Actinoalloteichus fjordicus: one gene and its partner. The protein of the gene in region 1 interacts with the protein of each later gene in a pairwise test. Links are inferred from orthologs where the notes say so. Each region holds a gene or a part of one and is shown on either strand. Other genes may lie near its edges.

What was found.
Region 2: the proteins of panC (region 1) and UA74_RS12970 interact in binary tests that used the Escherichia coli proteins (3 or more experiments, as listed by UniProt). The link is inferred for Actinoalloteichus fjordicus from one-to-one orthologs.

What each region holds. Positions count from the first base shown.
Region 1 is NZ_CP016076.1:353,133-356,434, forward strand. Bases 207-3,195 are described here. They hold panC (pantoate--beta-alanine ligase), read left to right. Parts: upstream 207-1,212; coding sequence 1,213-2,178; downstream 2,179-3,195. Other genes in these bases: UA74_RS01560 (Rossmann-like and DUF2520 domain-containing protein), read left to right, coding at 299-1,216; panD (aspartate 1-decarboxylase), read left to right, coding at 2,229-2,765; UA74_RS01575 (type III pantothenate kinase), read left to right, coding at 2,809-3,195. Also shown: more of UA74_RS01575, read left to right, coding at 3,196-3,302. UniProt on the Escherichia coli protein: Catalyzes the condensation of pantoate with beta-alanine in an ATP-dependent reaction via a pantoyl-adenylate intermediate.
Region 2 is NZ_CP016076.1:2,905,584-2,908,823, reverse strand. The notes cover bases 140-3,066. They hold UA74_RS12970 (NUDIX hydrolase), read left to right. Parts: upstream 140-1,302; coding sequence 1,303-1,830; downstream 1,831-3,066. Other genes in these bases: UA74_RS12965 (aldo/keto reductase), read right to left, coding at 2,080-3,036; dop (depupylase/deamidase Dop), read right to left, coding at 140-1,246. In the rest of the region: more of dop, read right to left, coding at 1-139.

The DNA of each region.
Region 1 (3,302 bases):
CCGCACCGCTTGCGGACCCACTCGGCACGGACCCGGCCTCGACGGAGACCGCAGGCGCCACGCCTGCGCCGCGCGTGCCGGAGACGGCGGAGCCGGTCGACCCGGCGGGCGCTCGGTCCGCCGAGGCCTGACCGACCCGCGTCGTCGAGCTCGCACGCCGAACCCCGCGTCGGGTCGGGCGGTGAACCTGCTCACCTGGACACGGCGAGCGAGTCCTCCGCCCGCTACGCTCGCCGCCGTCCGGTACCCGCAGGACGAACGGCGGGACCGGAACGGCAGGAATGGAGTTTCCACCCACATGATCGACACCACGCAGGTGCGGCCTGCCAGGCTGGCCGTCGGAGTCGTCTCCGCAGGCCGGGTGGGCGCGGTGCTGGGCGCCTCGCTGGCCCGCGCAGGCCACGTCGTGGTCGCCACGTCGGCCGTCTCCCGTGACTCGCTGCGACGCGCCGAGGAACTGCTGCCCGGCGTTCCGGTGCTTCCTCCGGACGAAGTGGTCGCCATGGCGGACCTCGTACTGCTCGCGGTCCCGGACGACGTGCTGCCCGGCCTGGTCAGCGGCCTGATCGCCACCGGATCGCTGCGGGCGGGCCAGATCGTCGCGCACACCTCGGGCGCCCACGGGGTGGCGGTGTTGGCGGAGGTCGCGAGGATCGGCGCGCTGCCGTTGGCCCTGCACCCGGTGATGACCTTCACCGGACGCAGCGAGGACCTGGCGCGACTGGCGGCCTGCTGCATCGGGATCACCGCATCGGGTGAGCGAGACTCGCCCACCGATCCGGGCTGGAGCGTCGGCGAGGCGCTGGTGGTGGAGATCGGTGCGGACCCGGTGTTCATCCCGGAGGCGGCCCGACCGCTGTATCACGCGGCCCTCGCGCACGGGGCGAACCATCTGATCACGTTGATCACCGAATGCGTCAGCCTCCTCTCGGCGGCCGGGGTCGCTCAGCCGGAACGACTGCTGGGGCCCTTGTGCAGCGCGGCACTGGACAACGCACTCCGCCACGGCGACCGGGCACTCACCGGGCCGGTGGCCAGGGGCGACCTGAGCACGCTGCGCGCCCACCTCGACGTCCTCGGCGAGGTCGCGCCTGAGGTGGTGCCGAGTTACCGCGTGCTCGCCGCCCGCACGGCCGAACGGGCGCGGGCGGCCGGAGTGCTCCCCGAGACCGCCGCCGCCGAGGTCGCCGACCTGCTCGATGAGGAGAACCGATGACCGACGCCCCGGCCGCTGCCGCGCTCTTCCAGCCGGACGGCACCACGGTGCACGACGACCCCGCGCAGCTCGCCAGGGTGACGCGGGCCTTGCGGGCCACCGGACGCAAGATCGTCCTGGTCCCGACGATGGGCGCACTGCATCGCGGGCATCGCGAGCTGATTCGGCGGGCCCGTCGCATTCCCAACACCGTCGTGGTCGTCTCGATCTTCGTCAACCCGCGCCAGTTCGGCGCGGGAGAGGACTTCACCCGCTATCCGCGCGACCTGGACGTCGACGTCGCGGTCTGCCGGGACGAGCAGGTCGCGCTGGTCTTCGCCCCCACCGTCGAACAGATGTACGGCTCGGGCGCCTCCGTCGCGGTGACGCCGGGCGCGTTGGGCTCGGAGCTGGAGGGCGCGAGCCGACCCGGCCACTTCGACGGGGTGCTGACCGTGGTCGCGAAGCTGCTCAACATCGTCCGGCCGGATTACGCCTTCTTCGGTGAGAAGGACTATCAGCAGCTCGTGCTGCTGCGGCGCATGGGGCGAGAGTTGAACTTCGACGCCTCGATCGTGGGCATCCCGACCATCCGTGAGCATGACGGCCTGGCGCTGTCCTCGCGGAACGCCTACCTGGACTCCGACGAGCGCGCCGCCGCCGTCGTCATCTCGGCAGCCCTGGCCGCCGCGGTGCACGCGGGCACGGCAGGCGCCGACGCGGTGCTGGCCGCCGCCCGGTCCGTGCTGGCCAGTGAGCCTGCTCTCGACCTGGACTACCTCGAGCTGCGCGACGTTGAACTGAATGCCGCCCCGGAGCGAGGCGAGGCACGACTGTTGGTCGCGGGGCGGATCGGCGGTGTTCGACTGATCGACAACACCGCAGTCCGGCTCGGCGAGCCGGATACCTCGGCGGGCCGAGCCATCGATACCGAGGCGGGGCGAGCCCCGGACGAGACGGAGCCTGCCCACGCGGGCAGCTGAGAGTCCATCGGCCACCGCGCCCTCCTCGGGCGCGGCAGAGGGGAGAGCAGATGTTGCGGACGATGCTCAAGTCGAAGATCCATCGCGCCACCGTCACTCAGGCGGATCTGCATTACGTCGGCTCGGTCACCGTGGACGAAGACCTGATGGACGCCGCCGACCTCCTGGCGGGGGAGCAGGTGGCCATCGTGGACGTCACCAACGGCGCCCGGCTGGAGACCTACGTCATCCCCGGCGAGCGAGGCACCGGGGTGTTAGGGATCAACGGCGCCGCCGCCCACCTGGTACACCCCGGCGACCTGGTGATCCTCATCGCCTACGGGCTGATGGACGCGGCCGAGATCCGCGAGCACCGGCCCTCGGTGGTCTTCGTCGACTCGCACAACAAGGTGGTCACCCGAGACGACGACCCGGCGGGAGTCCCGGCGGACTCCGGGCTGAAGTCGGGGGCGGTGACCGCGGGCCCGCCGGTCACGGGGCCCGCGACCGGCACGGGCAGGCCTGCCCAGGCCGCCGAGGACCGAGCGGCAGGCGCGGAGACCGACGACGCGGCCCGGCTGGACGCTCTGCTGCAGTCCGAACGCTGACCCGGCCACGAGGCCAGCGCGCGCACGAAGGGAAGGACCTCCGGTGCTGTTCGCCATCGACGTCGGGAACACCAACATCGTGCTCGGCCTGTACGAGGGCGAGGGTGCGGACGCGCGGCTCATCCGGGACTGGCGGATGCGCACCGACGCCAGGGCCACGGCCGACGAGATCGCGCTGACGATGCGGGGACTGCTCGGCGATCATGCCGAGGAGATCACCGGCATCTCCGCCCTGTCCACGGTCCCCGCCGTGCTGCGTGAGCTGCGCGTGATGCTCGCCCGCTACTACGCCGACGTGCCGACGCTGATCGTGCAGCCGGGGGTGCGCACCGGGGTCCCGCTGCTGGTGGACAACCCCAAGGAGGTCGGCGGCGACCGGGTCGTCAACACGCTGGCCGCCCATCACCTCTTCGGCACCGCCTGCGTGGTCGTCGACTTTGGCACCTCCACCAACATCGACGTGATCTCGGCCAGGGGCGAGTTCCTCGGCGGCGTGTTCGCCCCCGGCATCGAGATCTCGGTGGACGCGCTCGCGTC
Region 2 (3,240 bases), 2.6 Mb from region 1 along the record:
CCGCGACGAGCCTGCGCATCGAGCCGCGCGCGACCAGGCGGTTGTAGAGGCCCTTGTCGAGCCGGACGTCGGAGTACTGGAGGTCCACCAGGTGCAGCCGGGGCGAGGCCCAGCCGAGGCCGTCCCGGCTGCGGTAGCCCTCGAGCAGCCGGAGCTTGGCAGGCCAGTCGAGCCGATCGGCGCACTCCATCGGGTCACGACCGAGGGCGGAGAGGATCTCGCCCCAGGCGGCCAGCACGTCCCGCCCCGGCGGTTCCACGCCACCCGCCTCGGCGAAGCGCTCGGCCCGCTCGTGATAGGCCCACTGCAGGTCGAGGCCGGTGAAGCGGCGGCCGTCCGCCAACGAGACGGTGGCCCGCAGGCCGGGGTCGTGGCTGATGGCGTGGACGGCGTGGACGGGATCGGCGAGCCGGAGGTCGTCGAACCGGTGGCCGGACTCGATCATGTCCAGGACCAGCGCCGTCGTGCCCAGCTTGAGATAGGTCGAGGTCTCGGCCAGGTTCGCGTCACCGATGATGACGTGCAGCCTGCGGTACTTGTCGGCGTCGGCGTGCGGCTCGTCACGGGTGTTGATGATGCCCCGCTTGAGAGTGGTCTCGAGGCCGACCTCGACCTCGATGTAGTCGGCGCGCTGTGAGAGCTGGAAGCCCGCGCCGTCGCCGGATGCGCCGAGGCCGACCCGCCCGGAGCCGCAGATCACCTGCCTGGAGGCGAAGAAGGGCGTCAGACCTGCGACGACGGCGGTGAACGGGGTGCTGCGTGCCATCAGATAGTTCTCGTGCGTGCCGTAGGAGGCACCCTTGTTGTCGATGTTGTTCTTGTAGAGCTGGAGCCGGGGCTGGCCGGGCACGGTGGCGGCCCGCATCGCCGCCGCCTCCATGATCCGCTCGCCCGCCTTGTCCCAGATGACCGCGTCGCGAGGGTTGGTGACCTCGGGTGCCGAGTACTCCGGGTGCGCATGGTCGACGTAGAGCCGGGCGCCGTTGGTGAGGATGACGTTGGCGGCACCGAGATCGTCGGAGTCGGGATCGGCGGACGGGAAGTGACCCGCGCCCAGATCGAAGCCGCGCGCGTCGCGCAGCGGGGACTCGACCTCGTAGTCCCACCGGGCCCGCCGCGACCGAGGGATGTCCGCCGAGGCCGCATAGGCCAGCACCACCTGCGTCGAGGTGAGCACCGGATTGGCGGTGCTGTCCCCCGGCACTGCGATGCCGTATTCCACCTCGGTGCCCATGATCCGCCGCATGGTCGTCAGCCTACGGGTTCAGGGGGTCTGACGGTCAGTGGTGAGAGGATCACTCGATGGGCACTCCAGACGAGCTGGTCGCCGTGTTCGACGCGACCGGCAGCCGGATCGGAGCCACCACCCGCGCAGACATGCGAGCGCGCTCGCTGTGGCACGCCGCGAGTTCGGTTCTCGTCCGATCGGGTAATGGCAGGCGGGTCTACGTGCATCGGCGGACCGAGACCAAGGACGTGTTCCCCGGCAGGTACGACTGTTGGGCGGGCGGGGTGCTGGGGGCGGACGAGGAGATGGGCCAGTGCGCACGGCGTGAGCTGGCCGAAGAACTCGGCGTGAGCGGAACACCGCTGGTCCGACTGTTCGACGGCCGGTACGAGTCCGACACGGTGCGGCTCTTCACCACCGCATTCGAGGTGCGCTGGGACGGCCCGATCCGGCATCAGCTCACGGAGATCGCCGAGGGCGGCTGGCTGGACCTGGCGGCGTTGCGCGCCAAGGTCGCGGACCCGGCCTGGCCGATGGTCCCGGACGGCCGCGAGCTGGCTCGGCGGTGGCTGACCCTGCTCGACGCGGGCGAGTTCGACTGATCAGCGCTCGACCGATCGTCGAGCGACGGACCACTCTCCCCGGCCGGTCACCTGTTCGACAGTCTCACCCGTTCGGCGGACATCGCAGTCCCGGACGGGCATCACGGTCGCCTCGGGCGGGGCGTCGCCTGCCGTTCGGCGCCGCGATTCGGGAAGCCGTCGGTGTCCTCGGCGGTGCGGACTCGGGCCTCGGATCGAGGACCGCGGCCGTCACCGGACCCGAGGAGACGAGTCAGGTCCAGGGACGGGTCAGGTCCAGGACAGCTCGGCACGCTCGTTCCAGTACCGGTCGGCGGGGACGGCGAGGCCGAGCAGCGCGTCGAGTTCGGCCGCATCGAGGCGCAGGCCGTCGACGGCGAGGTTGGCGCGAAACTGTGCGGGTCCGGCGGGTCCCAGCAGCACGGTGTCCACCCACGGTCGAGACAACGCCGCCGCCAGCGCGACCGCGTCCGGACCGACCTCGTGCCTACGGGCGATCTCGGCGAGCACCTCGGGCGGACGCACCACCAGCCTGCCGTTGGCCAGCGCCTCCTTCACCAGGACGTGGAAGCCTGCTGCGTGCGCCTCGGCGAGTGCGCCGCCCACTGAGGGCTCCAGGGGATTCCACGTCGACTGCACCGTCTGGAACAGCCGCCGTCCGTCGACCTCCAACGCCGAGGCCCTGCGCACCGTGTCGGCCTGGCGGGGTCCGGAGGTGGAGAAGCCGAGCCGGACTCCCTCGCCCGCGATGTCGGCGAGTTCGGCGAGCAGGTCGGCGTCGTCGAACAGCGGACTGTCCCAGGTCAGCGAGTGCACCTGGTAGAGGTCGATCCGGTCGCCGAGGAGATCCCGGCTCTGCGCCCACTGGGTTCGCAGTCGGGCCGAGGAGTGCTCCTTGACCTCGTGCACGGGAGCATCGGCCCGCCAGTCGGCGACGTAGGCGTAGCCCCACTTGCTCGACACCATGACGTCGGTGTGCCCCCGGTCGTCGAGCCAGTCCGCGAGGAACTCCTCGGAGCGACCGTAGGACCGGGCGGCGTCGACCCAGCGGACGCCCTGCGCATAGGCGACGTCCAGCGTCGCCCAGGTCGCCGCACGCATCGCCGCGACGGTGCGCTCCGCAGGCAGCTCCCGCTCTCGGCCGAGGTTGATGTAGGCGGGACGGCCGAGGGCGGCCAGCCCCAGTGCCAGGCGGGGGACGACCGGGCGATCAGACGTGTCGGACACGGACGCCACGGTAACCGCAGGCCGCTGGCCGAGCCGAGACGGCACCGGTCGCCGGTGCGAGCGCTGTCCGCACGGCACGGGAGATCTGCGGCACCGCCGTCGGCGGTCGACGCCGGTCGGCCGAGCAGCGCTCGCGGTGCAGCGCACCGCCCGACTGGGCGATGCCGAGGATCAACAGCCCCGCCGTCACCCTGCCGCCGGACC